Linked DNA regions of Agarilytica rhodophyticola. Each later gene encodes a partner of the first gene's protein in a complex. Links are inferred from orthologs where the notes say so. Each region holds a gene or a part of one and is shown in the gene's direction. Other genes may lie near its edges.

Evidence for each region.
Region 2: the proteins of fliM (region 1) and cheY are in contact, whole or in part, in a crystal structure (PDB 1F4V), measured with the Escherichia coli proteins. The link is inferred for Agarilytica rhodophyticola from one-to-one orthologs.

What each region holds. Positions count from the first base shown.
Region 1 is NZ_CP020038.1:4,240,705-4,256,281, reverse strand. What follows is about bases 12,635-15,577. They hold fliM (flagellar motor switch protein FliM), read left to right. Parts: upstream 12,635-13,578; coding sequence 13,579-14,577; downstream 14,578-15,577. Other genes in these bases: fliO (flagellar biosynthetic protein FliO), read left to right, coding at 15,048-15,577; fliN (flagellar motor switch protein FliN), read left to right, coding at 14,577-15,020; BVC89_RS17785 (flagellar basal body-associated FliL family protein), read left to right, coding at 13,019-13,543. Outside these bases: BVC89_RS17835 (chemotaxis protein CheA), read left to right, coding at 1-2,023; BVC89_RS17830 (chemotaxis protein CheW), read left to right, coding at 2,044-2,613; BVC89_RS17825 (methyl-accepting chemotaxis protein), read left to right, coding at 2,632-5,373; BVC89_RS17820 (CheR family methyltransferase), read left to right, coding at 5,785-6,639; chemoreceptor glutamine deamidase CheD, read left to right, coding at 6,639-7,274; BVC89_RS17810 (protein-glutamate methylesterase/protein-glutamine glutaminase), read left to right, coding at 7,308-8,372; BVC89_RS17805 (STAS domain-containing protein), read left to right, coding at 8,432-8,740; BVC89_RS17800 (SpoIIE family protein phosphatase), read left to right, coding at 8,769-10,478; BVC89_RS17795 (Hpt domain-containing protein), read left to right, coding at 10,630-10,968; BVC89_RS17790 (flagellar hook-length control protein FliK), read left to right, coding at 11,132-12,577. UniProt on the Escherichia coli protein: FliM is one of three proteins (FliG, FliN, FliM) that forms the rotor-mounted switch complex (C ring), located at the base of the basal body.
Region 2 is NZ_CP020038.1:2,759,194-2,774,651, forward strand. What follows is about bases 5,730-8,553. They hold cheY (chemotaxis response regulator CheY), read left to right. Parts: upstream 5,730-6,860; coding sequence 6,861-7,247; downstream 7,248-8,553. Other genes in these bases: BVC89_RS11755 (MinD/ParA family ATP-binding protein), read left to right, coding at 5,730-5,774; BVC89_RS11760 (RNA polymerase sigma factor FliA), read left to right, coding at 5,815-6,531; BVC89_RS11770 (protein phosphatase CheZ), read left to right, coding at 7,272-8,072; BVC89_RS11775 (chemotaxis protein CheA), read left to right, coding at 8,083-8,553. Outside these bases: BVC89_RS11740 (transglutaminase-like domain-containing protein), read right to left, coding at 1-415; flagellar biosynthesis protein FlhA, read left to right, coding at 884-3,124; flagellar biosynthesis GTPase FlhF, read left to right, coding at 3,183-4,670; more of BVC89_RS11755, read left to right, coding at 4,944-5,729; more of BVC89_RS11775, read left to right, coding at 8,554-10,338; BVC89_RS11780 (protein-glutamate methylesterase/protein-glutamine glutaminase), read left to right, coding at 10,416-11,489; BVC89_RS11785 (flagellar motor protein), read left to right, coding at 11,946-12,686; BVC89_RS11790 (flagellar motor protein MotB), read left to right, coding at 12,699-13,628; BVC89_RS11795 (ParA family protein), read left to right, coding at 14,294-15,094; BVC89_RS30335 (chemotaxis protein CheW), read left to right, coding at 15,096-15,458. UniProt on the Escherichia coli protein: Involved in the transmission of sensory signals from the chemoreceptors to the flagellar motors.

The sequences.
Region 1 (15,577 bases):
ACCGGCTGAAATACCTTGCTGGCATATTTTGTTTCGTCCTGGTAGAGATGTGCTTAAAACGGGTAATGATTCCCTACGCTTAATTAATGAGTTAAATGAGCTAGGTGAGATGAAATGCTCTGCTAAAACAGATGAGCTTCCTTTGCTCGATAAGTTAGAACCTGAAGCAAGCTATTTATACTGGGAAATAGAGTTATCAACAGACGCTGAACTTAGCCAGATAGAAGAAATATTTGCCTGGGTAATCGATGAATCAGAAGTTGTTATAAAAGCCTCTTCGCCTGGTGCTATGGAAGAAAGTACAGAGGTGCAAGCAGTTAGCGAAAATGCAACTAAAGAGCCTGAGCAAAATAGTAATGACGATGATATTGAAACTTTCTGGTCAATTGATTTTGTTCCTGGAGTTGAAATTTTAAGAACAGGTAATGATCCCTTAAAGATTTTTCAGGCACTAACAGAAATCGGTAAAATAAAATCCATTACCGCAAGCTCCCAATTTCCCGAGTTTAGTTCCATTGATCCCGAGTTGTGTTATCTAAGGTGGATAGTTCTACTCGATGCTAAAGATGATGATAAAGAGAAAATAGAAAAAGCATTTGAGTGGGTCAAAGATGATTCAGAGTTAGAAGTAAAATCTGTTTCAGGTCTATTTACTGAGGAATTGCAAAAAACCTCGGAACAGGAAACGACCACTGAAGCGGCTGCAAATACAGCGACCACAAAAGCTGCCGCAGCCAAGCCTAAAACTGCGCAAAAACCGAAGGCTCCTGCTAAAAAAGCTAATGCGGAATCATCCTCGATTAGAGTGGGTATCGATAAGGTAGATAATCTAATTAATATGGTTGGTGAGCTGGTTATTACCCAGTCTATGTTAGGTCAGTTAGGTTCTGACTTTGATCTTGAACGCTTACCTAAATTGTTGGAAGGTCTTGGCCAGCTAGAGCAAAATACTAGAGAATTGCAAGAAAGTGTTATGCGCATAAGGATGTTGCCCATTAGCTTTGTCTTTAGTCGCTTTCCGAGAATGGTGAGAGATTTGAGCCAATCTCTAAATAAAGATTTGAACCTAGAGATTTTAGGTGATCAAACAGAGCTGGATAAAACAGTACTAGAAAAAATTGGTGATCCTCTGGTTCACTTAGTGCGAAACGCAGTTGATCATGGTGTCGAAACGCCAGAGGAAAGACGGCAAAAAGGCAAACCTGAACAAGGTAATGTCACACTAAATGCGTATCACCAAGGTGGCAACGTAGTGATTGAAGTTGTCGATGATGGTAAAGGTTTAGATCCAGAATCTCTGAAACAAAAAGCGATTGAAAAAGAAGTTATCACGGCATCAGAGGCAGAATCCTTAACTAATGAGCAGGCTTTTGACTTAATTTTTCAGCCTGGATTTTCCACCGCCAAGCAAATTAGTGATGTCTCTGGACGCGGCGTCGGCATGGATGTGGTAAAAAGAAATATTCAAGCACTAAATGGCGCCATTGATATTACCTCTGAAGTGAATCAAGGCTCTACCATTACTATTCGTTTACCTCTAACTTTGGCTATATTGGATGGCCAGCTAGTGAGAGTCGGTAAAGAAACATATATTTTCCCCATTGTGTCCATTGTCGAATCTCTCCAATGTAAATCAGAATATATCAACAAAGTTGCTGGTGGCAGTGATGTATTCAGGTTACGTGATGAATATGTTCCTATTTTACAACTCGCTAAAGTATTTAATATTGAAGTCGATAATTACGATTTAGAAGGCTCCCTAATGGTTGTGGTCGAATCAGAGGGGGATAAGGTTGGTATTATCGTAGATGAATTACTAGCGCAACAGCAAGTGGTCATTAAAAGCCTTGAACATAATTATCAACGAGTGGAAGGTATTTCAGGAGCAACAATTCTTGGCGATGGTACGGTCGCACTTATTGTAGATATTCCCGGTATTGCCCGCTTAGCTGAAGAGAGTAGTTTATTAATTAACGCCGCCACACAGGCCAATGTTTCTAACCAAAACCATCTTATACAGTAAGTGGGTTTGTAGAGGTTTTTATGCAGATACAAAATGACAACTCATCCGCCAGCGATTCTGTACGCAGTATAAACTCACATACGGGTATGGAATTTGAGTCAGATGAAACAGATCAGTTTTTAACTTTCATCGTTGCTGGTGAAGAGTATGGAGTCGATATTTTATGTGTTCAAGAGATTAGAGGCTGGGAGTCCGCAACCCCAATTCCTAATGCACCTGCTCATATAAAAGGCGTAATTAATCTGCGTGGTACGATTGTTCCTATTATTGATCTACGACAATGCTTTGGTATGGAAAGTATTGAGTACACGCCGATTACAGTGGTAATTGTGCTGAAAGTTTCTACTGATCAAGGTGAGCGAGTGATGGGTATCGTCGTTGACGCCGTTTCCGATGTATATTCGCTTGCAGAAAAAGATATGAGGACAGCACCGGATATTGGTAATTCACTAAATACGGAATTTATTAAAGGGTTAGTCAATGTGGATGAGAAAATGGTGATTTTGCTGGATATAGATCGACTGCTTTCCATGGACGAAATTCCTAATATGACAGCTATTAGTCAACAAATTGAAAATGCTGAACAATAATTTGATGGTGCCATAAGTATGTTTAACAAACTAAAAGAATCAATGAGTGGAAACTCTCAAGAGTGCAAAGAACTTGCAGCTAAAATGGAGGCGGTCAACAATACACAGGCTGTTATTGAATTCGATACTTCCGGCAATATCTTGCACGCCAACAACAATTTTTTAAACACCATGGGATATCGTTTAGATGAAGTGCAAGGTAAACATCACAGCATATTTATCGACGATAAAACACGTAATAGCCCGGAATATCAAAATTTTTGGCAGCGTTTGGCGAGCGGTGAATGCTTCGTTTCCGAATTTCGACGCCTTGGTAAAAACAACAAAGAAGTTTGGATTAAGGCATCCTATAATCCTTTGCGGGACGAAACAGGCCGGCCTTATAAAGTTGTTAAATTTGCTACTGATATTACTGATGCTAAACGCTTGGCGGATAAAGCTAAGGCATTAGAACTATGCCAGGCGAATGTTATGCTGGCAGATAACGATTGCAACATTGTCTATATGAATGAGACAGTGACAGAAATGTTGAAGAAAAATGAATCTTCTTTGCGCAAGGAATTGCCGAATTTTAATGTTAAATCATTGATAGGTACTTGTGTTGATGATTTTCATCAACGGCCCGAGCACCAACGCGGAATGTTACGAAATTTGCGAGAGCCGTATAAAACAGACCTTGAATTAGGAAGTCTAACTTTTGGTCTTATTGCCACTCCCTGGACAGACGCAAATGGTGAGCGTATTGGTACCTTAGTTGAATGGGAAGATAAAACCGAACGGGTCAACCGTGAGAAGAAAGAACGAGAAGTCGCGCAGGAGAATTTACGTATTCGCCAGGCCTTAGATGTTTGCGATACCTCAGTCATGCTTGCTAACGAAGACATGACAATTACTTATATGAATAGTGCGGTTAGAGAAATGATGCGTAACCGTGAGAATGAAATTCGGGAGCAATTGCCTAATTTCAACAGTAGCCAACTACTGGGGACTAATGTAGATATTTTCCATAAAAACCCTTCTCACCAACGTAACCTTCTTAAAAGCTTAACCAAGAGTTATCGCGCTGACTTACCACTGTCAGGACTAACTTTTGGTTTAATCGCAACGCCACTGCATGACGAGGACGGTAAATTTATTGGCACTGTTGTTGAATGGAACGATAAGACGGAAGCGTTAGCACAGCAAAAAGAAGAACGACGTTTGGCTGCTGAAAATGAGCGTGTCAAACAAGCGCTCGATAATGTAACCGCTAACGTTATGATTGCCGATGAAGATGCGCATATTATTTATATGAATAAAGCTGTCCAAGGTATGATGCAAAGGGCAGAGTCTGATATCAAAAAAGACCTACCTTCATTTGATGTTAGTAAACTTATGGGCGTGAACATTGATGTCTTCCATAAAGATCCCAGCCATCAACGTAACCTATTACGTGATATGCGCGGTGTATTTAACGGTAAAGCTGAAGTAGGTGGACGCACTTTTACCGTGATTGCCAACCCTGTTTATCAAGATAATGAACGTGTGGGAACGGTGGTTGAATGGAATGATAGAACTGCAGAAATGGCGATGGAGAGAGAGATTGATAGTGTTATAGCCGCTGCCAGTGAAGGTAGTTTTTCGCAACATATTTCAATGGATGGTAAAGAAGGCTTTTTCCATAATCTTAGTAAAGGCATTAATAATCTTGTGAGTACAATGGAAATTGCCCTCAATGATATTGTTAGGATGCTTGGATCCATAGCTAAGGGTAACCTTAATGAGCGTATTACCCGTGACTATCAGGGCTCATTTGGGCAACTGAAAAATGATGCCAATGCTACGGCAGAAAAACTAACAGAGGTTATTGCCAATATTCGCATGTCAGCCGACTCTATAGGCTTATCCGCCGATGAAATCGCACAAGGTAATGCTGATTTAAGTCATAGGACAGAGTCACAAGCTTCGTCATTAGAAGAGACAGCAGCGAGTATGGAAGAAATGACCGCTGCTGTTAAACAAAGTGCCGAAAATGCTGAGAAAGCTAACGCCATGACGGTGGATGCACAAATGTTAGCGAGAGACGGAGGCGGTGTTGTAGAAAATGCAGTGTCGGCAATGGAAGAGATAAATAAATCGAGTAAGAAAATTAGCGACATCATTAGTGTGATTGATGAAATTGCTTTCCAAACGAATCTATTAGCACTTAACGCCGCAGTGGAAGCAGCAAGAGCTGGTGAGCAGGGTCGAGGATTCGCAGTTGTGGCCGGAGAGGTACGGAACCTAGCGCAACGTTCGGCCGGTGCAGCAAAAGAAATTAAAGACTTGATTCGAGATAGTGTTTCCAAAGTAGAAGATGGTACTTCCTTGGTCAACCATTCAGGGGAAGTACTTGCAAAAATTGTTACTTCTGTTGATGAAGTGACTGTGATGATGCAAGAAATCGCCGGCGCAGCAAAAGAACAATCCGCAGGTATCGAACAGGTGAATACGGCAATAACCCAGATGGACGAAATGACACAGCAAAATGCGGCCCTGGTTGAGGAGGCATCTGCAGCCGGTCAGGCAATGTCGGATCAAGCACGCTCTATGAAGAGTGTTGTTGAGTTTTTCAGTCACGGTGATTCGCTCGGCGGAGGTGGTGGTGCTCCTGCGGCAGCTCCAGTGGCCTCTGCTCCAGCTTCGTTCTCTAAAACGCCGTCGCGGCCTGCAGCAAGCAGTTCATCAACCAGTCATTCTAGTGGTTCTTCCGGTTCTCATGATGAGTGGGAAGAGTTTTAATTCCTAAATGTGTTAAGTGCTTTTTGTAAGATCTTAAATTAAAAGGTTGCAGCAAGCGCTTAACACTTTCTAAAGAGATACTATAAAGTGATAAACATATAATACTAATAGAATATTTCGGGCTTTTACTTTGTCTATATGTATGCTGGAATATTTAGTTTTCAAGGAAAATAATATTACAGTCACTAGTGCGTAGTAGTTTTTAGTTGTACTTTTGATTAAATATTTTAAACGTATCAAAATTAGTGTCTTAAATGGATAGAGGCGTAGTAGATTAATATTGGCTATTTAGTATTAATAAGAATGAAAGATGTAATTAGCCAAATATTATAAAACTCTAGATTGATCAAGCTTAGCCCAACGTCCTGTTCTTTAAGATATAAAAATAGTATCAGGACGTTGGTTAAAATTATGAATTCTGCCCCCGCTAAAAATACTGATAGCCCTCCGTCACGCGAATACAATATGATGGACAAGGACTTTCGTCGTATTCAAAAGATCGCGTTTAATCTTACTGGTATTACCCTTAGTGATCAAAAGAAAAATATGGTTTATAGCCGCATCGTTAGACGTTTGCGAGCCCTTAAACTTAATAGTTTTTCAAGCTATTGCGATCTTATCGAGAGTGAAGGCAATACAGAACTTACTGATTTCATTAACGCTATTACTACTAATCTAACTTCATTCTTTCGAGAAAATCATCACTTTGAATATCTCAACGAAACTGTTATTCCAGACCTTATAAAAAAGAATGCTGGCACACGTAGAATTCGTATCTGGTCTGCTGGTTGTTCTACGGGTGAGGAGCCTTATTCCATTTCGATGGTGTTAGATCATTTCACTCACATTAGAAAATGGGATGTAAAAATTCTGGCGACCGACCTCGACTCCAATGTTGTGGCTACCGCTAGGGCTGGCCATTATGCAGAGGATAGGGTTGATGGTATCCCCAGCCAATATAAAAAATACATTAACTTTAATAAGGCTGATGGTAGTGGCCAAGTGAAGCCTGAAATACAAAGCCGAATTCAGTTTAATCAATTAAATCTCTTGCATGACTGGCCGATGAAAGGACAGTTCGATGTAATCTTTTGTCGTAACGTGGTTATTTACTTCAATATTGATACTCAAAAGAAACTGTTCGATCGTTATGCCAATATTCTCACAACGAATGGCAAACTATTTATTGGCCACTCTGAGAGCCTTCATAATGTTACCGATCGTTTTACATCACTAGGACGAACGATTTATGAGAGAAATAGATAATGTCACTAAAACAAAAAATAACAACGCCCACACTTCCCGGCTTTGAGCATATTAATCGTTATTGGGATCCGCGGATGAAAATGCCGACGGCAAAAATAAAACCGGGGGAGTGCTATGTTAGTAAGACGGGTGAAATTATCGTAACCGTGTTGGGTTCTTGTATTTCAGCATGTATTCGAGATAAGAGAATAGGCGTTGGTGGTATGAATCATTTTATGCTGCCGATACAAGATGGGCAGGCTGCATCTGCAGCCATTTCAGCCGAGTTGGCCTATGGCAACTGGGCGATGGAATACCTGGTCAATGAAATACTGAAGCAAGGTGGTAACAAAAGTAACTTTGAGATAAAGATATTTGGTGGCGGTAAGGTGATGGCTAATTTTTCCTCTATTGATGTGGGAGCCCGCAATATCGATTTTGTGACCAATTTTCTTCACCAAGAAGGGCTTTCTATAGACGCGCAAGATGTGGGTAGTACTTGCCCACGTAAAGTAATGTATTTCCCTGATACCGGGTCAGTCAAGTTAAAACGTTTGCAAACGCAAAATAACGACACCATTCAGCGTCGTGAGAAAGAATACTATGACTCCATGAACAAAAAACCCGATACCAGTGGCGATGTGGAATTATTTTAATCAATTTTTTTTAGACAAGAGAAGATATTTAACATGTGTGCTGTGAAGGTATTAATCATCGATGACTCTGCCCTTATTCGTGCATTGCTGACGGAAATTTTCGAGTCTGATTCACGCTTTAAGGTTGTTGCCGCTGCTGAGGATGCCTATCAGGCTCGTGATCTCATCAAGAAGCACAACCCTGATGTTCTCACTCTCGATATCGAAATGCCTAAAATGAACGGCATTATGTTTTTACAAAACCTGATGCGTTTAAGGCCTATGCCAGTGGTTATGATTTCCACACTGACGCAGCAGGGAGCACCGGTCACTTTAGAGGCCCTTGAGCATGGCGCGGTGGATTTTGTTCCTAAGCCCAAAAGCGATGGCTCTGGAGGATTGGAGAGTTGTCGTCAAACCATTCTTGAGAAAGTCTGGCATGCATCACGTGCCAATGTTCGACCTAAAGCTACTAAAAGGGAAAAAGAAAAGCTGGTCGAGGAGGCAAAAAGAAATAATTCTTTGATCGGGCGCAAGTGTTTGCGTACCGATTTTCTTTGTGCAATAGGAGCGTCTACTGGTGGTACTGAAGCGATTAAAGAAGTGATAACATGTTTACCTGAAAATTCACCGGCAATCGTAATCGCCCAGCATATTCCCGGGACCTTCAGTGCGTCTTTTGCTCGCAGAGTAGATAATGCATCGAAGATCAATGTTTACCAAGCAGAGGATGGTCAGCCGATTAAATCTGGTTGTGCTTATATTGCTCCGGGAGATGCACATTTAAAAGTTGTCTTGGCGGCTGGATCTTATATCTGTAAACTCGACAATAGCGGACCAGTTAATCGACATATGCCATCTGTGGAAGTGTTATATGATTCCGTACTGGAAGCGTCTGGTGGCAGAAATACCATGGGGGTGCTGCTAACAGGCATGGGAGCTGATGGGTCAGAGGCATTGCTGCGTATGAAACAGGCAAATTGCGTGACCGTTGCTCAAGATGAGGCTTCTAGTGTGGTTTGGGGAATGCCTGGGCATGCTGTTAAAATTGGGGGAGCAGAAAAAATATTGCCACTTAATCGAGTGGCTTCGGAAATATTATCTGTAGCCTTTAGATAAAATTGAGCTATGCTTTTAGTAAGCGTAATAATTGAATTCTAACTTAGGATACGTTTTATATGTCGATAACATCATGTCTTTCTGATAATGGTGAAGCGTTAACAATATCTATTGAAGGACGATTCGATGCCTCTTCTCTAGAACAGTTTAGACGTAGCTTCGAAAATGTTGATTCCGATAATATTCAGCGCTACGTAGTTGATTTGGCAGAAACCGTTCATTTGGATAGTTCGGCCTTAGGTATGTTGCTCGTATTACGTGATCACGCAGGTGGAGATAAAGCCAATATTGTTATTGATAATTGTTCGCCAGAAGTAAAGAAAATATTTGCCATTTCCAGCTTTGAGCAACTGTTTGTCATCGAGTAATAGGCCGCAGGAAAGCAGGGGATAGACGTTGAATAACGAGCCTCAAGATTCTCTTAAAATTCTTATTGCAGAGGATTCTGCATCTGATCGATTTATTCTTGAAACCATTGTCGCCAAAGCTGGCCATATCCCTATTGGTGTAGCCGACGGCGAACAGGCACTTACTGCTTTTCAGGAGAAGTCCCCTGACGTGGTGCTGCTGGATGTTCTGATGCCAAATATGGGAGGCATTGAAGCTGCCAGGAAAATACGGGACATGGGCAATGAGGATATGGTGCCCATTATCTTTCTGACATCGTTAAAAGATCAGGCCGACTTGGTCGAATGTCTAGAAGCCGGTGGCGATGATTTTATTCCTAAACCATATAATCCAGTGGTATTGCAATCGAAGATTAAGTCGTTTGGTCGTCTTCGAAGAATGCACACCACTTTGTTAAATCAAAAAGCGCAGATTGAAGAGCACAACCGCCATCTAATTCAAGAACAAACCGTCGCTAAACAAGTATTCGATAAAATTGCACCGACAGGTTGCCTGGATATGGGCAACATTCGTCATTACATGTCGCCCTTGGCTGTGTTTAACGGCGATGTCCTGGTTTCTGAATTCAGTCCCAATGGTAACATGGTCGTCATGTTAGGCGACTTTACAGGGCACGGCCTACCAGCGGCCATTGGCTCTATGCCGTTGGCGTCAACTTTCTACGGTATGGTGCGCAAGGGTTTCAGTATGTCTGATATCTTGCGAGAAATTAATCAAAAGTTAAACGACATTTTGCCAATAGGTTTTTTCTGTTGCGCCATTTGTGTCGATATCAATTTCAAGGAGCGGCGCATCAAAGTATGGAATGGCGGCTTGCCCGAGGCCTTTCTGTATTTGAAAAGCACAGGAAAATATGAACTTTTGGCATCTAAAAACTTACCATTAGGCGTGCTGCCGAGTAAGAGTTTTAATGGCGAAAGTCAAACCTTCCAGCTGGATTATGGTGATCGTTTGTATATGTGGTCAGACGGTGCCTTTGAAGCGAGAAATCAAGCGGGCGAAATGTTCGGCGAAGAGAATTTACACCAAATTTTTTACGATAATATCGGAGATAAGGATTTATTCGATAAGGTGTTAAATAATGTGCAAGCACACATTGGCTCAACGGAGAAAGATGATGATATGTCACTGGTCGAAATTGAGATGCAAGATGTGGATGTTGTCGCGAAAGTCGACCAATTTATGGAAAAAAATCAAGGCTGTCTCTCCGACTGGTATATGAATTTTGATTTGCCTGAAAATAGCCTCAAAGAGTTCGATCCACTGCCACTATTAATGAATATTATTTCTGAGGTGCCAGGTCTAAGGCAACATCGAACCCCCCTATACACGGTGCTTGCTGAACTATATTCCAATGCCCTTGAGCATGGTGTTCTCGGTCTAAAATCCGAACTGAAGTCCTCCCCAGGAGGCTTTGCTTCTTACTACAACGAGCGCACAAAACGATTGCAGGAACTGGTTGCAGGGAAGGTCAGTTTTCAGCTTTCTCATACTGCCAATGGCAATGGTGGCTATCTTAATATTCGAGTGAAAGATTCAGGTGAGGGCTTTACTGTTAAAAAAACCGAGAATAAAGGTGTTAGCCAGAACCTTTATGGACGTGGGCTCAGCCTGATACAATCGCTCACCAAAAGTATAGAAATCCATGAACCGGGTAACGATATCGAAGTGGTGTATTACTGGGAGCGTGAAGACTAGTCGTTTTATATATGGCACTATTTCTACTTGAGTCGGTTTGCTAGTACGTATGCACATAGCACATAGATAGGATAAGACAGCAGGCACGCCGAGAAAATGTAGAGTTGATCCAACAATAAATCCTCATATAAAAATTTAAACCGCAAATATCATGTCACACAACAGGATTGATCGCGACAATCTCGCTATGTTACAAGAGTTACTCGGCGAGAAATTTAGCGAACTTATTTCTACCTACCTCAATGACTCTCAGCCGCGCTTGGCTGCTCTAGCCGTTGCCTTTGAGAAAAACGATATGACAGAGCTGTGTCATCAAGCTCACGGCCTTAAAGGAAGCAGTCGCAATCTTGGCATAAACCCTCTGGCGGATCTTTGTGAAGAGATGGAGAGACAGGCGCGCCAAGGCAAGGTTGAAAATGCTATGCAACAAATCGCCGCAATTGAGCAAGAGTTTGCCGCTGTCGAGTTGATTTTGAAAGACCTTGTTTGAGCATTATCACCTAAGGCCTATTTATGGGCTTATTCATAGCCTCTTCCACAATATGAATATGGCACAAGCTTTGCTCCCTTAATAATGTGAGCAACGAGCTGTGCATCATGTGAAGCAGTGAAATTATACTTTCGTATTATTATTTATATTGTGAGGGATAAAAATGAATCCGCTATTGCCTTTGGTGAATCTCAATGAGCAAGAACAAATTATTATTCAATCCCAACGCGCAGAACCCAATTTAAATCAGAGTTCTAATGATGGTTTCAAACAGGCGATGGACTCTCAAACCAAAAAAAATAAGGTAGAACGCTCTGACAATAATACAGCAGACAAAAAACCCGCTGAGACAGATCGAAAAGATAATTCTGTGGAGCAAAGCGAGAGCGATAATACTACAAAAGAAGTTGCTGCCGATAGTAAAAGTAATGATACATCTGATAAGGATTCTGATGAGTCTGCAGGTGCCCAAACTGACGCTGCAAAAGATAAACGAGCTACTTCCTTGGATGAGAATTCTGCTGACACTAATGTTGACGAGGCTGAAGAGGTGGCTTTGACTGCTGTCGATGTGACAGATGACATCACATTAAATATTAACACCCAAGTCGAAACCACTAGATCGCCTCTAAGTACTGGTATCAATGCCAGTGAACTTGAGCTTAACTCGAATGCGTTAACGGCCAGTGCTCCTACTGTCGATAGAGTGTTATCGCAGGAGGCACAGACTTCGCAAATTATTGATCCCCAGAAACAAACATTGACTCACTCAAATAATGTGCAAATAGCCTCACAACAGAGTACGCTAGACTTACAATCTAAGGCGTTAACACCAAGTCAATTTCCACTTACCCAGAGTAATACCAGTGTAAAACAAAACCTTCCTGGTATTGGTTCTCAACCTTTGGTTGAAAAAAACGTTGTTATTCTCGAACCTAGTGATAAACCACAATTAAAAGCAGATACTAGTACTAGCGTTGGTGTCTCCAATATGGAGAAGAACCTTTTATTGCAAAAAGATGTTGTGACGGTAAACAATGAATTAACAACATCTCTTAAAGATGGTCGAGTAGAATCGTCACTAAATAAAAATGCCAATATTCATGCATTTGTTAATCATACCATCACAGGGTCAGGCACAGATACATCCAACCTCTTATCGTCAAAAACTGGACGTGTGCAATTGCCTGTAAATATTACTTTTGGCCAAAGTGGTTGGAGCAATATGGTAGCTGAGCGATCTGCAATGATGGCTTCGCAAAATATTAAATTTGCAGAGTTGCAGTTAGATCCACCTGAGCTAGGCCCGTTACAAGTCAAAGTCAGTGTTAGCCAAGATCAAGCAAGTGTGAGTTTCGTAGCGACAAATGCCCAAGTACGCGATTCTTTAGACCAAGCACAAGCTAGGCTCCGCGAATTACTTGACGAGCAAGGACTAAATCTCGTGAATGTTGATATCTCTGGTGATTCATCGGATCAATTTGGTAGTCAACAAGAGGGCGAAGGTGGTCATGCAAAAGGACAATTGGCTAGTAGCATCCAAGATGAGGATACTGATGTGCCAAGTATACAAATACACCATGAATACGGTGTTGATCATTATGTTTAAGTTGCTTAGAAAAATTCTTACTAACACTTAATTTTAGATGTACCCGTTCTAAAAACGCCTCAAGAGCGCTTCTAAATAAATATACTACCTACTATCTTTCGTAATATTCATTGCGTTAGTACTTGAAAAAAGTGCTAACGTTAGTGTCATTGTAATTTTCTTTACCATACGATTAGTCTGGTGGCTAAATATATTGTCCTGATATATTTATCTGTCGTATCTTAAAATACAGCGCTATTGTGTTAAACGGCTTGATTTCAAGGAGCTAGCGCGAATCTATCGACACGCGGCAGTGCATCCATCCATCGCTATTAACCGGACATATATTGCCGCCGGAATAATAATGTCTGAGTTAAAACATAATGAGCAAAAAGTATAGTCAGACCTCTGGCATATCTCTTGCTTTTTTGGTTAATAAAAACGTTATGACGAATATTTGACATGGCAGAAGAGCAAGAAAAAGACGGCGAAGGCGAAGCTGATGCTGGATCAGGTAAAAAGAAAATAATTTTACTTGTAGTCTTGGCAATAGTTTTAATTGGTGCATCAGTTGGCGGCACATTAGCTGTTCTATCTATGACGGGTGATAAAGAGGAAATGGCAGCAGAAGGTGAGGGCGGCGAAGAGGAAGTAGAAGAAGTTATGGCGCCGGCAATATATTACGCACTTAAACCGCCAATTATTGTGTCCTTTGATTCAAGAGGAAGACAAAGGCTTATGCAAGCTGAAATTACCTTGCTAACTCGAAGTGAAGCTGTTGTTGCCAATATCGAAACGCATATGCCGATGATTCGCAATGCTCTGGTGATGTTAATTGGTGGGCAGTTATTTGAAGAAATTCAAACGGCGGAGGGCAAGGAATTGTTGCGAGTGCAGTGTTTACAAGAACTACAGCGTTTAATGGAGAAAGAGACGGGGGAGCCCGGTATTGAACAAGTGCTATTTACCAATTTAGTGATGCAATAAAACTATTTATTGAAGATTACAGCGAAGAGTAGGCCGTGCAAGACTTATTATCACAAGATGAAATTGATGCCTTATTACATGGTGTCGACGATGGCGATGTTGAAACAGAAGGTGAAGAGGGTGGCGAAGGTGTTGCCTCCTATGACCTGACCAGCCAGGATCGTATCGTACGCGGGCGTATGCCCACTTTGGAAATGTTAAATGAACGTTTTGCCCGTTATACGCGCATTAGTATGTTCAATTTATTAAGACGAACAGCGGATGTTTCTGTTGGTGGAATTCAAATTCAAAAGTTTGGCGAATACGTTCATACCCTTTATGTTCCTACAAGTTTAAATATGGTGAAATTTCGCCCGCTAAGAGGAACGGCTCTTATTATTTTAGATGCTAAGTTAGTCTTTAAATTAGTGGATAACTTTTTCGGCGGGGATGGACGCCACGCAAAAATTGAAGGTCGTGAATTTACCCCCACAGAATTACGCGTGGTACAAATGGTACTGGAACAAGTATTCATTGATTTACGCGAAGCTTGGAAAGCCGTAAAAGAAATTACCTTTGAATATATAAATTCAGAGGTTAATCCTTCCATGGCGAATATTGTCAGTCCCAGCGAAGTGGTGGTCGTCAGTACATTTCATGTAGAGCTTGATGGTGGCGGGGGAGAGTTGCACGTAACTATGCCTTACTCCATGGTCGAACCTATTCGCGATGTGCTCGATGCAGGTTTACAGTCTGATACAGACGAGAAGGATGATCGTTGGGCCAAAGCGCTTCGTGAGGATGTTCTAGATGCACATATTAATCTCGAATGCGATATCGTGCGAAGAGAAATTCCGCTACGCGATATTGTGGACCTACGAACGGGAGATATTATCCCTGTCAATATGCCGGATGTTCATGTAGCAACCGCCAATGGTATTCCTTTTTTTAAAGCAACTTTAGGGCAATCTAACGATAATCTAGCTCTCAAAGTTTCTGAAATCATTTTAACTCCCGCTACCATTAAAGGCGATGATTCTGAAGGAGACGAGTAATGAGTGATGAAGATAATGAAGATAGCTCCAACCAGGATGACATGGCCGACGACTGGGCGGCGGCAATGGAACAACAAGCTAATGAAGAGAGTACCCAACAAGAAGAAGAGGGGCAAGATGCGGTCGATTCTGTAGACTTTGAAGATTTCGGTGATTCAGGCCAAAGTGGCGGTGCAGAAGGTAATCCAGATTTAGATGTTATCTTAGATATTCCCGTCTCTATCGCTATGGAAGTAGGCAGCACTTCAATTACTATTCGCAATCTTCTACAGCTTAACCAAGGTTCTGTAGTAGAGCTAGATCGGCTGGCGGGAGAGCCCTTAGATGTATTAGTTAACGGTACCTTGATTGCACATGGTGAAGTGGTTGTAGTGAATGAAAAGTTTGGTATTCGTATGACGGATGTGATTAGCCCATCTGAGCGGATTAAAAAGCTACGTTAATACCGTAATAGAAAGAGAGCCGGTGAGATGACACAGTATAACATTTACGTCATTGCGATGATTGTTCAATTTCTTGTCAATGATTATACAAACGCATTGGAAAGTACAAATGAGTTAAATGCATTGCAAACAATTCCAATGATGTCACAAGTTATTATTGGTTTGCTCTTTGTTACTACAATGATTTTTGCTTTGGCATGGCTGGCTAAAAAATTAGGTGCAGGAGCGATTTTACAGCAAAAAAATATGAAAGTTTCCGCGTCGCTAATGTTAGGGACACGAGAAAAAGCGGTATTATTAGAAGTGGAGGGTAAAAAAATACTGCTAGGTGTTTGCTCAAACCAAGTTTCTTGTTTACATGTCTTTGATCAGGAATATACTTTTGCTGAAGATAGCCACCATACTTCTTCTCACACTTCTTCTCATATCACTAGTATGGGCGCTGATGAAAAATACCCTGGCCACGAGAGAAATGTTGTCAATATTCCGACAGGAGATTTAGAAAAAAGTACCTCAGAAACTCCAAAAGCAGAGCGCATCGGTAGTTATCCATTGGG
Region 2 (15,458 bases), 1.5 Mb from region 1 along the record:
AGCCGTCGCGTCGGCGCCATTGACGCTCAAGGTTTACTGTTTGATAACGGGCCCTTATTCCTACATATCGTGCGGTAGCGATAAATAAATTGGCCAATGAAATACAGTTGCCAGAACCGTTATAGAATGTTTCTATGGCTGACGCTGTGAAATATGCATTATATCGAATATTGTATTGGGCGGGATCATAGAGGAGAGTGTGTAGAGCTAGGAGGCGTTGTCTTTTGCTGGGGAGAACTTTAATTTTTTCATCGAGGAGCGTTTTAATTTCACTATTTAATGCCAATACATCGACATCTTCCACGATAATATTTTGATTTTGATCGGGTAGAGGCTCTTCGATGTTTACCGCTACCACTTGAGTCGCCATCAGCAGTAACAAACTCACCACCGGTGTGAATTTTACATAAGACATGGCTATCACCTCCAGGTTTATAATTTTTTTGAGCGTAACCCTGTGCTGACATAGATATATATTATATAGCCTGTTATATCTATCTCTTGTTGTCGTAGTTTACCTCAATTTATAGACTTTTGTCGCACCCAATTAGTTGCACTTAACTATTCGTTTTTTCATATCAGCAATCAATAACATCGCGATAACTTGAGTTGCGGTTGAGGTAGGAGCATGAAGCTTTTCGTCATAATAAATAAAAATGCAAGCCAGGGATGGCTTGCTCATTGGCCTTAGGCCAATGCGAATCGTCCAATGCCAGCAAAATCACACTTTTGCGTAAAGCATTTGGCGATGACTTATGACCCAAAGGCAGGAAGCCTTTGGTCATAATAAATAAAAAGTCAGGTATAGATTTTGCGATAGGTTTTGTAAAAGTAGGGAATACCGCCCGTATGCGTCAATAAAATGACTTTTACAGAGAAAGATATGGCTGAACCTTTTTTCCAACATTTAAAATCCTTACCTGCAAGCATGTCCGCAGACAATGCTTGGCAAAATGTTAAAGGTTTAAGCCGAGGTAATTTGAGTGTACCAATACTGCTATTAATGCTGCTTGGTATGATGATGTTACCTCTGCCTCCTTTCATGTTGGATGCATTTTTTTCTTTTAATATTGCTTTATCTATAGTTGTTCTTTTAGTAGCTGTGTACGCCTTGCGTCCACTAGATTTTGCTGTATTTCCTACCATTTTGCTAATTGCTACCTTACTGCGTTTGGCTTTAAACGTTGCCTCCACCAGGGTGGTGTTACTGCGTGGGCATGAAGGTGGTGACGCTGCTGGCAAGGTTATACAAGCTTTTGGTGAAGTTGTGATTGGTGGTAATTATGCGGTAGGTCTAGTGGTGTTTATTATCCTCATTATTATCAACTTTGTTGTCGTAACTAAAGGTGCTGGGCGGATTTCAGAGGTGAGTGCGCGTTTTACTCTGGATGCCATGCCTGGCAAGCAGATGGCTATAGATGCCGACCTCAATGCTGGTATTATCGATCAAGATGAAGCCAGAACTCGCCGCGCTGATGTGGCGGCAGAAGCTGATTTTTACGGTGCTATGGATGGCGCAAGTAAATTTGTGCGCGGTGACTCTATTGCCGGTATTTTAATTCTTATTATCAATATTGTCGGTGGACTTGCTGTGGGTATGGCGCAGCACGACCTCGAGTTTGCCGATGCTACGCAAAAATACGTGCTGTTAACTATTGGTGATGGATTAGTAGCTCAAATTCCTTCCCTTTTGCTGTCTGTCGCGGCGGCAATTATGGTAACCCGTGTTAACAGCTCTGAAGATATGAATCGCCAAGTACTTTCGCAGATGTTTGAATCTCCGAAAGCTCTAGCGGTAGCCGCTGCGATCTTATTTTTAATGGGGATTATTCCAGGAATGCCCCATATTCCTTTCTTAGGATTAGCAATTATCTGTGCTTTTTTGGCTTACTACATCCATTACCGTAAGCAAGTAGAGGTGGTTGAAGAAGGAGGCTTTGTTGGTAAAAAAATAGGTGGCGAACCACATGCTAAAGACATTGGTGGCAATGTCAGCCCTGCACCAGCACTTGAAAACCACGCGAGTCCAGCGCCTGCGGAGCAAAGTGAAGTGAGTTGGAATGATGTTCAGCCAGTTGACATCATTGGTCTGGAGGTCGGTTACCGTCTTATCCCTTTGGTAGATAAATCACAAAATGGCGAGCTATTAGGGCGCATTAAGGGCGTTCGTAAAAAACTGTCGCAGGATCTGGGTTTTCTTATTCCAGCCGTCCATATCCGCGATAACCTAGACCTGCTCCCAAGCGCTTATGGCATTACTTTGATGGGGGTGATGGTGGGAGAAGGAGAGGTTTTTCCCGATAAATTTTTAGCGATTAATCCAGGGCAGGTATTTGGTAAGCTCGATGGTGTTAAGACTGTTGATCCTGCGTTTGGTTTGGAAGCGGTATGGATTGATGAGAGTAAGAAAGATCAGGCACAAACCCTAGGTTATACTGTGGTTGATCCCAGTACTGTTGTTGCTACCCATCTTAACCAAATTATTCAGGCACATACCCATGAGTTACTCGGCCATGAAGAAGTGCAAAAATGGTTGGATTTACTCGCGGAAAAATCGCCTAAGTTGGTGGAAGAGTTAATACCCAATACTATTGGTATTAATCAGTTACTTAAAACCTTACAGTCATTGTTAAAAGAACAAGTTCCCATTCGTGACATGCGCACTATTGCCGAAGCGTTGGCAGCTAATGCAAGTAAAAACTCTGATATTAATACTCTTACCGCGATTGCTCGTGCCGCACTTTCCCGTCAGATTGTTCAGAACATTGTAGGACAAGAAAATAACTTACCAGTTATTACTTTGGATTCCGCGCTGGAACAGTTGTTGCTTCAGTCAGTACAGCAAGCACAAAAAGCTGGCGCGGGTGAAAATGCATTTATCGAACCGCAGTTGGCAGAGCGATTAAATAATGCTTTGGTAAATGCGGCTAAGCAACAAGAAATCAAGGGTAAAGTAATTGTGTTGTTAGTATCCGCACCAATACGTCATTTGTTATATCAGTTTGTGCAATTCAATATTCGAGATATGCATGTATTGGCATATAACGAAGTGCCGGACAACAAGCAAATTACCATTGAAGCAAGTGTTGGTGACGAAGTTTTAAATACTAAACCATCGCGTTGACACTCAATAAGCTAATACCCAATAACTGGGCCTACATGAACAACGTGGGAGTATATGGATGAAGACAGATAATACAAATAAACTTGTTAAGCGATTTGTTGCTCCAACAATGACTCGAGCACTGGAATTAGTGCAGCAAGAGTTAGGGCCTGAAGCTGTTATTCTATCCAGTAAGCGCTTGAGTAAAGGTGTAGAAATTGTCACATCCTTAGAGCCAGATTTACCTACCAGAGGAATCGAATCTCGTCGCCAGTTTGGTCAGAAATTTGACGCAGACGTTGACACTGCTTTCTCCAGTGACGAAGCATGGCAAGAGCAAGCTGGTATAGAAAAAGCTGCGGCATTTTATGGCGGTACCACTGAGCATAATGCTGAACAGTTCTCATCTAAGTCGCCTGAGCAACTAGCAAAAGAGATAGAAATAGCGCGCGAGAAAATGTTTGCTGCAAAAAGAAAAGCTCAGCAGCAGGCCCAACAGCAGGTAGATATTAATCAAAATCTTCATGCTCAAAGTGCGACAAAACCAACACTGTCGTTTGAGCCGCTGACAAATAGTACAGCGTCTGTTAACGGACGTGAAAGCTTCTCTGAAACTCTAAGCACTGTGACCCAAGAAGAAAAACAACAATTAGAGTCGTTAAAAAATGATATTGCAGATATGCGTATGTTGTTAGAGCAGCAACTCTGGCAAATGTCAGATAACCGCCAACAACTAACAACGGTTTACGCCCCGCAACAAGTGACATTGCCCAACCATTTTACTGTAGTGACAAAACATTTAAGCAAGTTAGGTTTGAGTGAAGAATTAGTGGATGAACTGGTAGCAGGAATTGGACATCAATTAAGGGCAAACCAAGCGTGGCGAGAATGTGTGGGCTTGTTATCTAAGCGTTTGCCGATCTGTCAACAAAGTATTCTGGATCGCCCTGGTATCTACGCTTTTTTAGGGCAGACTGGTGTCGGCAAGACCACTACTATTGCTAAGCTTGCGGCACAATATGTGTTGCGTCACGGTGCGGGCAAAGTGGCTCTTGTTACTACCGATACTTATCGAGTGGGCGCATTTGACCAACTACGTACTATGGGAAAGATTCTTAATGTTCCTGTTAAAGTCGTGGATTCGGAAAATAGCTTACTCTCGGTATTAGCATCTTTACGGCAGTTCCCACTCATACTGATTGATACAGCAGGTTTTCGTCTAGGTGATCCACTTTTAAAATCTCAACTTGCACAATTAGAATCAAGCCCGAGTATCCATCGTGTATTAGTTGTGTCATGTAACAGTCAAACTGCCACCATGAAAGCATCACTTCATGCTCATAAAGGTTCCCGTGGCTTATACGCCTGTGTGTTAACAAAACTTGATGAGTCGGCAAGTATCGGTGAAGCATTAAGTGTTGTTATTAAAGAGAATCTTCCCATTGCTTACACTACCGATGGACAGAATATTCCAAAAGATATTACGCAAGCTAGCGCCCATGGGTTAGTGGCAAAGGCAATTAAAGTTGTTAAAACCCAGGCATTATCTGGCGAACATTCTGCTTGACCTTATCCATACAGAGGAAAGCTATAAAGACGAGGGAGAAAAAGTGGCGAGTTTTGCTAAAATTAAGAAATCAGTTTGCGTTTTTTTTGTTGTGTGGGGCGCCATACCCAAACGATGAAACTGCATCAGCATTATCTAAATATATTTTATTATAAACATTAAAAGATAAAAATTATCAAGATCTAAAAAAGTGATTTTAATAGTTGAAAATACATTTTTTATAAAATGATAGTTTAAATAGTTATAGAAAATACATTCTATTGTGAGCCGTATATGACATTACATCACCCAATCAAAGTTATCGCTGTTACTGGTGGTAAAGGTGGCGTTGGTAAAACTAATTTATCTGTTAATTTAAGTATTGCTTTGGCGCAATTACGTCGTCGTGTCGTGCTTATGGATGCTGACTTGGGTTTAGCTAATGTCGATGTCTTACTCGGTTTACAAGCTCAACATACGATTGCTGATGTGTTAGATGGTAGCCATAGTTTACGAGATGTTATGATCAATGGCCCTGGAGGCATAAAAGTAGTGCCTGCATCGTCGGGTATTCAGCAAATGGCGAGTTTAACTCCTCAGGAGCATGCTGCGCTAATCCATGCTTTCAGCGAACTCAGTGATCAGTTAGATGCTCTGATTATCGATACTGCCGCTGGTATATCCGATACCGTAGTAAGTTTTGTTAGTGCCGCGCAGGAGGTGATCGTCGTTGTCTGTGACGAGCCCTCATCGATTACAGACGCATATGCATTAATAAAATTGCTCAATGCTGAATACGATATCTTTCGCTTTCGTGTCGTTGCTAATATGACGCGCAGTAATCAGGAAGGTATAAACCTATTTTCTAAACTGAATACCGTTTGTGAGCGTTTTATCGATGCTTCTTTGCAGTACATGGGCAATATTCCCTTTGATGAAAATGTCCGCAAGGCTATTCAGAAACGTCAGCCTATCATTCAGTTTGCGCCCCGCAGTAAGGCGGCAAGTGCAATTAAAACCCTTGCCCAAAAAGTTGATGACTGGCCAGTGCAAACGCTGCCTCGTGGGCACTTAGAGTTCTTTATTGAGCGGCTTTTACAAACTTCGAATGCTAGCGGCATGTAGTTGAGGCGTATTAATGACAGGGTATACAGCTGAAAACTTAATGGTATACGAGCAGACCAAAAGCAGGTCGTCGAATATCCAGGTTGAGGAGTATGCGCCACTGGTAAAACGTATTGCCCACCACATGATGGCTCGAATGCCTTCGTCGGTACAAGTGGATGATTTAATACAAGCTGGAATGATTGGCTTAATTGAAGCGTCACAGAAGTATGATGGTAGTAAGGGCGCCAGTTTTGAGACCTACGCAGGTATTCGTATTCGCGGTGCGATTGTGGATGAGATGAGGCGAGGGGACTGGGCGCCGCGCTCTGTGCATCGTAACAGTCGACGCGTTGCAGACGCCATTAATTCAATTGAAAAGCGAACGGGACGTGATGCTAGTGATACTGAAATTGCCGAAGAAATGCATGTCTCTTTAGACGAGTACTATGAAATAGCCAAAGATAGCGTGTCTACGCGTTTGTTTAGCTTTGACGAAGCCTATGAAGAGGATGAAAGTAAAATCCTGCACTCTGACAATGAAGCCCTTGACGGTCCCTCAGAAAAGGTTCATCAGCGAGCTATGCGAGAAGCGCTAGTGATGGCGATAGATGGGCTGCCCGAGCGAGAAAAGCTGGTATTGTCTTTATACTACGAACAAGAGCTAAATTTGAAAGAAATAGGCATGGTGCTTGAAGTTTCAGAATCTCGTATTAGTCAGATACACAGCCAAGCTGCGGCTCGTCTACGGGCGAGACTAAAAGACTGGATATCATAGCATCATCACACATCAGCATATCTCCCTTCAAGGTATTTAACTGCATTAAAACCCTTTCCCAAAATTTTAAATATTACGCCAATGATGTGCAAACTTTTGGGGTAATAAGAAGTTGAGAGATGTTTATATAGGAACTAAAAGTCATTTCCAAATTAAAAAACTGGATGACTGGCTACAAGCAGCTAGACTTGATATGAGGAACAGCGTTGAACTGCAAATCAATGTCTGCTAAGCCGTTGGTTTTTTGTAAAGGGATCTGGCCTATACGAGCAGTCATTTATTGTAGAACTGTTCGACAAAATCCTGGTAGCAGAAATTTGGAGGTTGTGTTGGATAAAAATATGAAAATTCTCATTGTTGATGACTTTTCGACAATGCGTCGCATCATCAAAAACTTGTTGCGAGACCTTGGCTTTACTAATACTCAGGAAGCAGATGATGGCTCAACTGCTTTGCCTATGTTGCGGGGTGGAGATTTCGATTTTCTAGTCACCGACTGGAATATGCCTGGCATGACCGGGATAGAATTGCTCAAAGAGGTACGAGCTGACGGCAAGCTCGTGTCGTTGCCTGTGCTTATGGTAACAGCGGAAGCCAAACGTGACCAAATTATTGAGGCGGCACAAGCTGGGGTAAATGGGTATGTTGTGAAACCTTTTACTGCTCAGGTGTTGAAAGAGAAAATCGACAAGATTTTTGAACGAGTCGATGGTTAACAACTACTACATATAGGTTGCTTAATGGAAAACACTGAACCATTGCAAGATGATCAGCAGTTTGTAGCTAGTCTTCAAGATTGTGCAAATCAGCTGGTTGAAAAGCTACAAGCAGATAATTACGACGAGGCTTCGGAGCTGATTCACAACCTCGTTGAAGCACGTAACAGCCATATTTTTCGCTCAGTCGGACAGCTTACACGAGGCTTACACGACGCTATCGTAAACTTTCATGTCGACTCCGAACTTGATCAGCCATCGGGTTCAGGCAGCGATGTTGAAATTAGCGATGCATCTGACCGCTTACAGTACGTGATGAACTTAACTCAAGATGCTGCCGATAAAACCATGGATAAGGTAGAAGCTGCTGCTCCTATTGCAATGAACCTAGGTGAGGAGTCGGCAAAATTAAAAGAAGAGTGGAAGCGTTTAAAGCGTCGCGAAATAGATAAAGATGAATTTAAGGTATTGTACGACCGCATCGATGGATTTCTAGATAAGATGGGAGATGGTACCGAAGAACTTAATAAACATTTACAAGACATTATTCTTGAGCAAGGCTTTCAGGATTTGACAGGTCAGGTATTGAAAAAAGTTATTGGCCTGGTAAGTGATGTTGAAAAAGAGCTTGTTAACCTGATGAGAATTGCATGCCAGGTAGAAGAAGTGACGGGCCTTGCTGATAACGAAAAGCTAGAGCCAGAAAATGTGCACAGTCGAGCTGCTGGCGAGGGGGTTGGGCCGCAAATTCATGCGGATAAGTTGTCGGACGTTGCGTCCAGCCAAGATGAAGTTGATGATTTGCTTTCTAGTTTAGGGTTTTGAGGAGCGCTGAATGAGTTTTGGCGATGATGAAGAGATCCTTCAAGACTTCTTAGTTGAAGCGGGGGAAATAATCGAGTTGCTTTCCGAGCAACTTGTCGATCTTGAACAACGACCAGATGATATCGATCTACTTAACGCAATATTTCGCGGGTTTCACACAGTTAAAGGTGGTGCAGGATTTTTGCAGTTGAACGCGATGGTAGACTGTTGTCATATCACAGAAAACCTATTCGATATTTTACGCAATGGCAAACGGGCGGTAACACCAGAATTAATGGATGTGGTGTTACAAGCGCTGGATACGGTAACGAACCAATTCTCACAGATTACCAATCGTGAAGAACCTTCACCAGCAGACCCGGCATTGATTAAGCAGTTAGAGCGTCTAGTATCCTTAGAAGATCTCAATGGTGATGACGGTGGCGGTGACGAGGAATCTGCGCCACCTGCTCCTGAGGCAGGCTCGCAAGCAGAGCCTGCTAGTGATGATAAAATTAATATCACTGATGATGAATTCGAAGAATATCTCGATGCTATCGATGAAAAAGAAGGAGCAAATGCGCAAGCCAGCTCGCAAACGGCCGATTCTGATAACGACGATATTTCAGAAGATGAGTTCGAGGCTCTACTCGATAAATTACACGGCAGTGGCAGCCCAGGTGCCTCTCAAGCGGATAAACCTGCTACCTCATCATCTGCTGATGGTAATAAAGATATTACTGAAGATGAATTTGAAGATTTACTTGATAAGTTACATGGCAGCGGTAAAGCGCCTTCTGCACCCTCTGCGAGTGAAACTGAAAGTGCGCCTTCTGCTGATAATAATGGTGCTGGTAAGCAATCTGGCGACGATAACCTTATTACAGACTCCGAATTCGAAGACTTATTAGATCAGCTACATGGTAAAGGCAAAGGCCCTGAAACTGCTGCTAAGCCTAAACCTGCGGCCAAATCAAAGCCCGATGCTGCTGCTAAGAAAGATAAAATAGTTGCAGCGCCCCCTAAGGCTGCCAAACCTCCTGAGCCCGCGGCCAAGCCTGAACCACCCAAGCGGGAGCCAGCTGGAGGCGGGCAAAATAATGCAGCGCCAGCAGAAACGACCGTTAGGGTCGATACCCAGCGCCTAGACGATATTATGAATATGGTCGGTGAGTTAGTATTGGTGCGTAATCGACTTGTTCGACTAGGACTTGAGAGTCCTGATGAACCAATGCAAAAAGCGGTTGCCAACTTAGATGTGGTCACTGGAGATCTACAATCGGCCGTCATGAAAACACGTATGCAGCCGATCAAAAAAGTCTTTGGACGCTTTCCGAGAGTTGTAAGAGACTTGGCCCGTAATCTTAAAAAAGAAATTAGTTTAGAGTTGCAAGGTGAAGAAACGGATCTGGATAAAAACCTCGTTGAGGCATTGGCAGATCCTCTAGTCCACTTGGTGAGAAACTCTGTGGATCACGGTATTGAGTTACCTACTATCCGGGAAGAAAAAGGCAAGCCGCGAGAAGGTAAAGTGGTGCTTGCTGCAGAACAAGAAGGTGACCATATCTTACTATCGATTACCGACGACGGTGCAGGTATGGATCCGGATGCATTGCGCAATAAAGCTGTAGAAAAAGGTGTTTTAGATTCGGATGCCGCCGCTCGTCTGACAGATGTAGAGGCCTATAATTTAATTTTTGCTCCAGGCTTTTCTACCAAAACTGAAATTTCCGATGTCTCCGGTCGCGGTGTTGGCATGGACGTTGTGAAAACTAAAATTACCCAGCTTAATGGCTCAATTGAGATTAGTTCTAAAATAGGTGAGGGCACACGCTTTGTTATTAAAGTGCCACTGACATTGGCAATTATGCCCACCTTAATGATTCAGCTTGGGAATCAAACATTTGCGTTACCCTTGGTGAGTGTCAACGAAATTTTTAATATGGATCTGGCGAAAAGTAATATTGTCGATGGGCAAGAATGTATCACCATTCGTGAGAAGGCCATCCCCATGTTTTACTTGAAAAATTGGTTGGTGAAAAATAATTTCATACAGCAAGTTGAGGATATGGAAGGACATGTTGTTATTGTTTCGGTTGGAACTCAACGAGTAGGTTTTGTCGTCGACCAGCTTATTGGTCAAGAAGAAGTTGTGATTAAACCTCTTGGACGTATGTTGCAGGGAACTCCTGGAATGGCCGGAGCAACCATTACTGGAGACGGTACCATAGCACTTATTTTGGATGTACCAAGTATGTTAAAAGAATATGTTGGCAGTGCCGCTTAAGGCTTGTTAATAGGTTCTAAGTAGATAGGTAGTAATCATATAGATAAACTCCTTAACTGTTAAACCTAGGAGAAATGGTGCCATACAGTGTTTTAGTCGTCGATGACTCTCATTTTTTTCAAATGAGATTGAAAGATATTATCAATGAGCACAAAGATCTGAACGTGGTTGGTGTTGCCACTAACGGACAAGAAGCGATTGATATGACGGCAAAGCTAAAACCTGATGTAATATCGATGGACTACGAAATGCCTTTTTTAGACGGCATATCTGCGGTTAAAGCTATTATGGCAGAAATACCGACACCGATAATTATGTTTTCCTCAATGACTTACGAAGGTGCTAAAATTACTCTCGACGCTCTAGATGCTGGTGCCGTTGACTTTATGAATAAAAATTTTGCTGAAGTGTCATCAAACTCGGCAATTTTTAAGAAAAAATTTCACGAAAAGCTCATTGTTTTTGCGCAAAGAGGGTATAAAAAATCCCCTAGTCGTTCGTCTTCTTTTATTACTGCTCCAAGAACACCGCCTCTTGTTGATACCTCCACACGATCTATTGTAAGAAATGATAGCAAGCGTTTAAAAGGTAAAATTAAACTCATAGCAATAGGTGCATCAACAGGAGGGCCGGTAGCAGTAGCTGATATTGTCACAGGCTTAAAAGGTAAGGTTTCAATACCGATTCTTATTATTCAACACATGCCGGAGAATTTTACTCGTGCCTTTGCTGAGCGTCTTGACAGGTCGACTCCACTCACGGTCAAAGAAGCTGAAAATGGCGATATGTTAAAAAAAGGTCATGTATTAGTAGCGCCAGGAGGTAAGCAATTGATGGTCGATCGTTCTGGTAACTCTATTAAAATTGTCGCCGGTGATAATCGTGTTAACTATAAGCCTTGTGTTGATATTACCTTTGCATCTGCGGCAATTGCCTATGGCAGCGCTGTGCTGGGAATTGTGTTGACCGGTATGGGATCTGATGGTTGTGAAGGGGCGCGCTTGTTAAAAGATAAAGGCTCAACTATATGGAGTCAAGATGAAGACAGCTGCGTTGTATACGGAATGCCGGCGGCGGTGGCGAAGTCTAATATTTCCAGTTGCATTTTGCCCTTGAAAGATATTGCCCAGAAAATAGTGGATAGTGTTTAGGAACCTCTGATTAACCTCGTATAGTTTCTGGCTTACAGGCGTTGCCGAGATCAAGGCGCCTCTTGCAGGCAATGTCTAGACCTTGGCAAAAGAGGCAACACAGAGATCGGTAACGCCTGCAAGCCCCGTAGGGCGTGGCTAAAATGTGTTTATGCTGTGTTGGACTTCTTGCTAAGGGCTACGGCCATTAGCGGCGAAGCCCGCCTTGCCTAAACACATTTTAGACTCACGCAGAAATCATTCGTGGTTAATCAGAGGTTCCTTTAACATGTTATTTTTCAATTAAACTTCTATAATAAATGTTAACCCAGCTGACGAATATGCCTTGTCGACATACTCGTCTGTCATCTCTTAACGTACAGCGGAATTAATTTTCGCACGAGAATTTTGTAATTAAGTCGTCTTAATTAACAAAAGGTTCCCTATATTACTTCCTCGCGGGCGGAATATACAACTGTGGATGTGTTGAGTTTTATTGGTGTTATTATTGGTTTTGCTGCACTTCTTGGTGGAAATTTCCTAGAGGGGGGCTCATGGTCTTCCCTGGTAAATGGCCCTGCGGCGATTATTGTTTTTGGCGGGACCCTTGGTGCGGCGATACTACAAACACCTGTTAGCGGTTTAAAACGAGCGTTATCCTTATTTAAATGGATCGTAAAGCCTCCTCATCAAAAGTTTAAGCAAGGCATTAAACATGTTGTGTCATGGGCCATTGCTGCTAGGCGAGATGGCCTATTGGGCTTAGAAAATATTTCAGAGAAGGAAAAGGATCGTTTTTCACGCAAAGGCTTGCAGCTATTAGTTGATGGTAGTGAGCCCGATGTTATTCGCCATGTTATGGAAACCGATCTTATTGTTGCCGAGCAGAGAGATAACGACGCGGTACAATTTTATGAAAGCATGGGAGGCTATGCGCCGACTATTGGTATTATCGGTGCTGTTATGGGTTTAATCCATGTGATGCGTCATTTAGCCGATCCTTCACAGCTTGGACCCGGTATAGCAGTAGCATTTGTTGCCACTATTTACGGTGTTGCTTTAGCTAATCTTTTTTTATTGCCAATAGCTAATAAACTCAGAGCTTGTATTAAACAGCAATCCCAGTATCGTGAGTTAATTATCGAGGGCATTATTGCTATTGCTGATGGTGAAAACCCCAAATCTATCGAAATGAAGTTGAGTGGGTATTTGCATTAGAGGTGCCTATTAATGATTCGCCGCAGCCCAATTGAGACCAAAGTTAATCATGAGCGATGGTTGATATCTTACGCTGATTTTATCACCTTATTATTTGGTTTCTTTGTGGTGATGTATTCTATTTCACAAGTTAATGAAAATAAGTATAAAGTATTGTCGGATACATTAGAGTCTACATTTTCTAATATTGTTGATAGTGGTATAAAAGACACTGACTCAAATGATATTGAAGGCTTTAACAACAATAGTAATTTAGCTGAATTAACCGAATTATCAGAGCGGCTAAAAGAATCACTATCCTCCCTTATTGATGATGATGCGGTAAGTGTTTTTGCCAATGAGGAGTGGGTAGAAATAACATTGAATGCTAATATCCTATTTACTAGTGGCAATGCAGAGTTAGCTAAAGATGCCAAAAAGCTTTTGACATCTGTGGCTGATATATTAGTTCCCTATGACAATGCCATTGCTATTGCCGGTCATACAGATAATTTACCTATAAGTAATACGCGTTTTCAAAATAATTGGGCATTATCATCAGCAAGAGCGGTTTCCGTCGTTAATCTTATGTCTTTTCAGGGGATAAATCCTGAGCGTTTGTCGGCGGTGGGTTACGGCGAGTACCGACCCATCGTAAGTAACGATACTGCCCAGGGCCGTATACAAAATCGTCGTGTGGTATTAAGGGTGGGACGTGATGCCGCAACCACTAATATCTTGCCGTTAGAGCATTATGTTAATGCACAACATGATGATACTGATAAAGGTGGAGCTCAGAAAAAAATCACACTTGAACTACCCTCTGAAAGGCGTGAAAGTGTCACACCTAGACCGCGTCCAACTGCCTCAGAAAATGCTGTTAAACCTGTAAGGTTAAAAGGCGGTGGATTGCTCTTTAGCCGCGACCCTAATCTTCCTCGTAATAATCCTCCTGTAGAATAAAGTCACAATTGGTCTAAGAAATGCTTAACAATTATTGCAATGGAACTTAATAATAGTGGATAGTACTTTTTATTATAAATAAAAACCTTTAAGTTCTTTTTATTTAAAAAACTGCGTAACAGCTTGATATATTAGTTGTTCTGAGGAAAAAGCTTGCCGCTGTTATTATTTTGCCAGATGTCTTTTTTAATCTTTGTCTACAGCAAGTCGCGTAAACGCCGATAACAAGAGAAGAAAAGACATGAAAACAGGTTCTAACTAAGAGTATATGCTTAGTCTTTAAGAGCATATGCACTTAATTAAAATTTTTATTGGTATCCCCAGCTTATCTGGAGTTCTATAATTGAAAGTAGATTCTAAAATGATAGCAAGGCTTTGGGGTGTGAAGGTGGCCCATAGATATAGGTCTAGATGAGGGACGCTATATACTAATGTGGCAGAAATAAAGAGAACACATCAATACCAGACCTTCGGAGGCAAGACCTCATTGCCGCTTGAAGGTATCTTGATGCTGCTGACGGTATCTTGATGCCGCTTGAAGGCAGACCAACGCAGAGCGTACATGGATGTATTCACCGCGAGTATGGTAATGGTGTGTATTCTTCCCAAGTGTCTTGGTAGTAATTTATTGTGTTAATAGGATAAGCACTCAATAGGTAAATCGCGTGCAAGTGTGGACAGTCTCAAATCAAAAAGGTGGTGTTGGCAAGACCACGACGACCGTAGCTTTAGGTGGTATTGCTGCTGAGTCTGGCCTGCGCGTCTTGCTTATAGACCTAGACCCTCACGGCTCGCTAACTTCCTACTTTCGGCATGACCCCGATAGTTTAAGCCAGGGTGTATATACTTTATTTACCGAGAGAAAAAAACTGTCGCACAGTATTATTAGTGGTCTTATTCTTTCTACTCCTCACCAGGATATAAGCCTGTTACCTGCCACTACACCTTTAGCAACACTTGAACGGCAGGGTATCGGAGATGGAATGGGGTTGGTAATAAGTAAGGTGCTTTCTTTCGTTGCTTACGACTTTGATCTCGTCATTATCGATTGTCCGCCACAACTGGGCGTGCTGATGGTAAATGCCTTGGTGGCCTGTGAAGAACTTATTATTCCTGTACAGACGGAGTTTTTAGCGATAAAAGGGCTTGAGCGTATTTTACATACCCTGAATATGTTGAGCCATTCACGTAAACAAACACTCGATTACATTATTGTGCCGACTATGTATGATCGTCGCACACAAGCTTCTGTTGGCAGCCTAAGGGCTATTCGCAATGGTTACGGTGAAGCCGTTTGGCCAGGTAAAATCCCGATTGATACTAAATTTCGTGATGCCAGCAGGGAAGGGCTTCCTCCTAGTCAGTACGACAGTGCTGGCCGTGGGGTTGAAGCTTACCGTAGCTTATATAACTACCTTAACCAGCGTGCGAGAAACACGCTAGCGATGCAGCATCAGGGAGCTTGATGTGGTAGATCGACCGATAGACGATGTTTTGCAGGTATACTTTAATGACCTCCTTGGCGAAGACAGAGAAGATGAATCATCGCAGTCTTCCTTAGCTACGAAGCAAAAACGTCATTCACCTATTGTCGTCACTGAAAATAAATCACGTCCAAGGCTTAAGTGTGTGCCTTCGCCTGTGAAGAAAGAGGCTGATACTAAAAAGATACCTGAGGTAGATTTAGAGAAAAGAAGCCATATTAATAGTAAGGACAGCAACGCTGCTGGGCAACATGATAATGATAGTCAACGCCGTCCCGTGACAAAAGAAAAAGATGTTGACGGCTATATAACAGATCATGTCATCGCAAAAAAAGCAGATACTTCG